Regions from separate parts of the Clostridium sp. 10cd* genome, predicted to be linked through region 1. Evidence: a T-box and tRNA genes for the amino acid it is inferred to sense, from the RefSeq annotation. Region 1 holds a T-box; the other holds one or more tRNA genes.
What was found. The T-box of region 1 lies ahead of serS (serine--tRNA ligase). A T-box ahead of a tRNA ligase gene usually reads a tRNA of that ligase, here a tRNA-Ser.

Region 1 (3,369 bases):
AGCTTTCTTATTTTATTATTAGAAAATCATTAGTGCATACATAAGAAAGTTTGAAATTGTCTTAACATTGGATTTGCGCCTACTTCGTATAAAAATAATTTTCATATATAAGGTTACCTTTTTATGTATAGCATCATTATAACTTATCTTCTATTTGCTTACACATTTTTTATTATCTCTTTTAAAACATTATGAAACAAGCATAAGTAACAGCTGAAATTCCTTGATTTATCCTTAATTGTTTCACGTGAAACAAAAATGCCTAAAAAAGCTGTGCAATCATTTGCAACGACATGACCAATTGTCCAATTATTCAAATATCGATGTAAATCAGAGAGTCACAATATCGTATTATTTATCCAAATAATACGATAAACAAAGGCTTTTCTGCTATTTTTAACCAACAAATAATAAGCTGTTTTAGATACTAAAAAAAGGTGAAATTTATATAAAAATCACCTTTTCAATACTGCTTAATTTTTTGGCATCAATATTTTTGTGCCTCCCATATATGGCTGCAATTTTTCCGGAATATTCACACTGCCGTCCTTGTTCAGATTATTCTCTAAAAAAGCAATCAGCATTCGAGGTGGAGCTACCACCGTATTATTCAAAGTATGAGCAAAATATTTTCCATTCTCACCCTTTACGCGAATGCCAAGACGTCTTGCCTGTGCATCTGTCAAATTAGAACAGCTTCCCACTTCAAAATATTTTTTCTGACGTGGACTCCATGCTTCGACATCAACAGACTTATTCTTCAAATCAGCAAGATCACCGGAACAGCACTCTAAGGTTCTCACTGGTATATCCAGACTTCTGAATAAATCAACAGTATTCGTATACAGCTTTACAAACCAGTCTGCACTTTCTTCCGGTTTGCAAACAACAATCATTTCCTGTTTCTCAAACTGGTGAATGCGGTAAACTCCTCTTTCTTCAATACCGTGTGCACCTTTTTCTTTACGGAAGCAAGGAGAATAGCTTGTATAAGTATAAGGAAGTTTTTTCTCATCAAGAATTGTATCAATGAATTTTCCAATCATAGAATGCTCACTGGTACCGATCAGATACAAATCCTCGCCCTCAATCTTATACATCATGCCTTCCATTTCCGCAAAGCTCATAACCCCGGTCACAACATTACTACGAATCATAAAAGGCGGTACAACATATGTAAATCCTCTATCAATCATAAAATCACGTGCATATGAAATGACAGCAGAATGAAGTCGTGCAATATCTCCCATCAGATAATAGAACCCGTTCCCTGCAACTTTTCTTGCACTATCCAGATCAATACCTTCAAACCGTTCCATAATATCTGTATGATATGGAATTTCAAAATCAGGAATCACAGGCTCGCCGTACTTCTGCAGTTCAACATTTTCTGAATCATCCTTACCAACCGGGACCGTAGGATGAATGATATTTGGAATCTGCATCATCATTTCCTTGATTTTCTCAGCAAGCTCAGTTTCCTTAACCTCTGTTTCCTTCATTTCATCTGCCATAGCCTGAACCTTGGCTTTAATAGCATTTGCCTCATCCTTTAAACCTTTGGCCATCAGACCGCCGATTTCCTTGCTCATAGCATTTCTCTTGCTTCGCAGCTCATCCCCTCGTTGTTTAAGAGAGCGATTCTCTTTATCCATAGCAATCACTTTATCTACAAGCTCAATCTTGTGATCCTGAAACTTCTTTTTTATGTTTTCTTTTACAATTTCAGGATTTTCGCGTAAAAATTTCATATCAAGCATAATCATAACCTCCTAGAATATAAAAAAGAGGTATGTCCATAAAGGGACGATACCTCGTGTTGCCACCCTTTTTGATATACCTATAAAGATATACCCTCTCATAGCTATAACGGTGCTACCGTAATCAACTACTAATAGTTCATTGATTCACTCAAAGGCGGATTTCATAAGCAGCTATTATAACTCACACCTACCGTTATATCTCTGAAAGTAGCCTGCTTTCTTACTTGACCTTTTCAACGTTTTATTATTTTATATCATTCTTCTACAGGATTGTCAATTATCTGTTCCGTAGTTTCTTCATTATTTTCCAAAGCTTCACCAGCTGCAGCCTCTTCCGGCTCCTCTTCTTCCTTTTCAACAATAGCCACCTTGGCAACAGATTCTTCATCTGCCACGTTGATCAGCTTAACACCCTGAGTATTACGGCTGTAAATACCAATATCATCAACAGATATTCGGATAATAATACCGGAGTTTGTAACAATCATGGCATCCTCATCACCATTTACAGCGCGAACGGAAACAAGCTCACCGGTTTTATTGGTAACATTGATTGTCTTTACACCCTTCGCTCCACGTGTTGTCAGACGGTATTCCTCAATAGCGGTACGCTTACCATAACCATTTTCACTAACAGCCAGCAGATGTGTTCCCTCTTTAGAAGTGGCAGCACCTACTACGATTGAGCCATCAACATTAAAGCCCTTCACACCGCTTGCCGTACGTCCCATAGCACGAATATCATCTTCATGGAATCGAACTGCCTTACCATTGGAGCCTGCGATAATAATTTCATCATCTCCGGTTGTTTCCTTCACACCAACCAGCTCATCAAATTCACGTAGTGTAATGGCGATTTTACCATTCTGACGTATAGAATCGAATTCACTCATCGGTGTTCGCTTAACCAGTCCGTTCTTTGTGACAAACAGCAGGAAGGAGGATTCACTATCCGGACGAACAGGAACAAGTGCACGCACCTTCTCCTCCTTGTCCAGATTTAACAGATTCACGACCGGAAGGCCCTTAGCCGTTCTACCAGAATTCGGCACCTTATACCCCTTGATACGGTAAACCTTGCCAAGATTGGTAAACAGCATCAGATAGTCGTGAGTGGACATTGTAATCAGCAGATCAACAATATCATCCTCATTTACAGACATACCCTTCACACCGCGGCCTCCACGGTTCTGTGTACGATAGGTATCTGTCGGCATACGCTTGATATAACCGTTTGTTGTCATTGTGATAACAACATCCTCAACAGGAATTAAATCTTCATCCTGCATATCGTAATCTGCCTCACTGATTTCTGTACGACGCTCATCGCCAAAGCGATTTTTAACCTCAGTCAGCTCATCACGGATAATCCCGAGAACACGATCATGGTTTGCAAGAATATCACGTAAATCTGCTATCGTATTCATCAGCTCACGATATTCATTTTCAATCTTATCGCGTTCCAAGCCTGTTAAACGACGCAAACGCATCTCCAGGATTGCATTTGCCTGAATCTCCGTGAGTTTAAACTGCTCCATCAGACCAGTTCTTGCTTCCGCATCATTCTGACTGGAGCGAATCAGATGAATAATTTCATCAATGTGAT
Region 2 (3,369 bases), 940 kb from region 1:
TCCAGTGCATATATGCCCTTTGTAGAAATTTTCATATCATATCTCTCCCATCAATTCTTATCTTATATTTTAGTTGATATATATCAAAAAGACAAGCATATCATACAAAAATTATAGGAATATTGAATCTTATGCATTGACAATCAAAGGAAAATAACATATAATCCCAGTAAAATGATAGGAGATGGAAGCGTGAAACTGAAAATTCATATTGCTGACAAGTTTCATCATACGACACGATGTTATTACCTCGCCTTAGTTTCTATAAAATAACAAAAGAAGATGGATAAGAAAAAGGAGAACAAATACATGGAGAAAATATATAACAGCATAACCGAACTGATTGGCAGCACGCCATTGATCAGGGTTCATCGTTTGAATAAAGAGGGAAAGGCAGAGATTCTGGTGAAAACAGAGGCTTTCAATCCTGGCGGAAGTGTAAAGGATCGCATTGCATATCAAATGATTATGGAGGCTAAAAAGGCAGGAAGGCTTGACAAAGACACAGTACTGATTGAGCCGACGTCTGGTAATACAGGTATCGGTTTGGCGATGACTGCGGCGGCTCTCGGTATACGCCTAATGATCGTTCTTCCCGAAACTATGAGTGTCGAGCGCAGGAAAATGATTCGTGCATATGGTGCTGAGCTGATACTGACTGAGGGAAGTAAGGGGATGACGGGAGCAATTGCCAAAGCTGAGGAGCTGCATAAGGAGATACCGAATTCCATCATTCTTCAGCAATTTGAAAACGCGGACAATCCCAACGCTCATTATCTTCATACCGGAGAGGAAATCTGGAGAGATACAGATGGAAAGCTTGATGTATTTGTCGCAGGCGTCGGCACCGGTGGCACAATCAGTGGAGTTGCAGCTTATCTGAAAGAAAAGAATGCGGATATCCGGATGGTAGCTGTGGAGCCTGAAAATTCTCCGGTATTATCCGGTGGAGCTGCAGGCCCGCACAAAATTCAGGGAATCGGTGCAGGATTTATACCAAAAAACTATCATGGAGAGCTTGTAGATGAGATTGTGCAGGTCAAGGATGAAGCTGCTATTTCCACAGCAAAAAAACTTGCACAGGAAGAGGGAATTGCAGTCGGCATTTCCAGTGGAGCAGCTATGTATGCGGCCTTACAGCTTGCGAAACGGGATGTGTTTGCAGGAAAGCGAATTGTTGTTCTTTTGCCAGATACTGCAGAACGTTATCTTTCCACCGTACTTTTTGAGGATTAGCAGAAGCAGGGATCGCAAAAAACATTTCTTTCTTAAACGGAACCATATTATGAAAACGAGGTTTGGTTTTGATCAATTTCATGTAATGATCATTTATCCAGCCTCCTTTTTCTATAGGGCGCTTCATAATGAATGCACAGCTGTTGGAATGCCTGGAGTTTCACAGTATAGCCTGTTCACTTAACCGTTTCCTATGCCCTACTCCTAAGTCGACACCATAGAATCTGTGTTCAATTCTCTTCTACGATCTGTATATAAAAAAACATCGCAATTGCGATGTTTCACTTTTTAATGGCGGAGTAGGAGAGATTTGAACTCTCGCGCCAGTTTCCCGACCTATACCCTTAGCAGGGGCACCTCTTCAGCCTCTTGAGTACTACTCCAGCTCTGATCAGCAGTAAGTGGTTAGATAAAACCGTTTTATTCCACTGCCATAAAAGTATATCATAATCGTTTTTAAAAGTCCATACCTAATTTTTAAATTTGTGCATATATCCCATCCCGGTTAGTTACTATTGTCCACACATCATAATATATTCAAATACTGTAATCATATAAATACAGGCAATAGCAACAACGGTGATATCTCTAGTAGTGCACGTGTTTTCTCAGTCTAAGACAGTTGAATAGTAACTGCCGTATCGTTGCTCAGGAATATGCATACATAAGTAGATACTGCGTGGTTTTGCATCCTTCAAAACAGAAATTTGTATAAGTATGTATACCCATATCCTGTATAGCACACATAACCTCATGCGCTGAAAAATGAAGTGAGAGAAGAAATAAGCGCAGCTATCCATCATATGGAGATGTCATATGATGAGTTTCTGGACCTCTGTAAAAGAAAAGAGTTATAACTGCTATGCGTATCATCTCCTAGATATGCAAGGTATGAAAATAATGAAATAAAAAAATTTAATAAATTTTAGGAATTTCACCTTTTCCATCCGTATATAAGGGTAAAAGGAGGTAATCAGTTATGTATCGAACGATTAAAATAAGACTTCATGCAACAAAAGAACAAAAGGAGCATCTGCTTGCATATGAGGAGGTCTATCACACAGATTTACAGGATTTGATCCATCAGCTGCACAAGCACCCATCCAGCATTAGATATGCGGATTTATGCTTTTCCGACGCGATTGAGGTTCACAGTCGCTGGTTGCTGTATCAGACAGCCTTGAAAATGTTCAACAGGCAGCTGGCGCATAAAAAAACATCCTATGGGAAATCGAGTACATGGGGACCGCGTTCTTTTCAAATAAAAAGCAGTCGTTTAACGCTGCATTACGGAAGACAATTTTCACACAGAAAGGACACTCTGCTTATGAAGCCGCTATCTCAGGAGCTGCTGTCCCTGCAGGAGCATACGATTATCCGTATGGATCTAGTCCATGATGAGTTTTTCTGGTATGCGAATTTTCTTATCCGGATTGCTGCGAATACATGAAATAGTGTAGCCATTTTCTGTAAAATATGCTACGATAATTAACGGTTACAGTTTGATAGAAGAGGTTCATATGAAAACAGATGGAATTATTTTTGATGTTGACGGCACACTCTGGGATGCGACGCAGAGAATCGCTGAAGCATATACGGTTATTCTGGAGCGGGAAAAAATCGAAGGTAAAGTTATAACAGCAGACATGCTTGCGTCTGTGATGGGTCTTTTGAATGAGGATATCGCGGCAAGACTGTTTCCTGAGCTATCCTGTGAAAAGCGGATGCGACTTATCGAAACCTGCTGTGAATTCGAATGTGAGTATTTGCGAAAGCATGGCGGTAGGCTGTATCCCCATGTTGAGGATACTTTGGAAAAGCTGTCAGCGCGGTATCCATTGTATATAGTATCAAATTGTCAGGATGGTTATATTGAGGCAATGTTTGCTGTACATGGTCTTCAGAAATATTTCAGAGATTATGAATGCTCCGGAAGAACTGGGAAAGCGAAGTTTGAAAATCTGAAATCCATAGTGGAACGCAATCACCTGCAGCAGCCTGTTTATATCGGTGATACAAAGACAGATCAGGTATCCTGCTGTAAGGCAGGGATACCATTCATCTATGCTTCCTTTGGATTCGGTGAAGCGGATGATTATGCAGCAAGTGTGGATACATTTTCAAAGCTTGCTC

Region 2: it has a tRNA-Ser gene. The T-box ahead of serS (serine--tRNA ligase) is inferred to sense a tRNA for this amino acid. The anticodon was not compared.

What each region holds. Positions count from the first base shown of each region.
Region 1 covers NZ_CP172347.1:7,270-10,638, reverse strand. The annotation lists gene serS (serine--tRNA ligase) at 474-1,760, opposite strand; T-box leader at 1,800-2,009, opposite strand; gene gyrA (DNA gyrase subunit A) at 2,018-3,369, opposite strand, start outside.
Region 2 covers NZ_CP172347.1:3,663,759-3,667,127, reverse strand. The annotation lists gene ACG3M1_RS18215 (RrF2 family transcriptional regulator) at 1-35, opposite strand, end outside; gene cysK (cysteine synthase A) at 310-1,236, shown strand; tRNA gene ACG3M1_RS18205 (tRNA-Ser) at 1,529-1,619, opposite strand; gene ACG3M1_RS18200 (hypothetical protein) at 2,216-2,686, shown strand; gene ACG3M1_RS18195 (HAD family hydrolase) at 2,757-3,369, shown strand, end outside.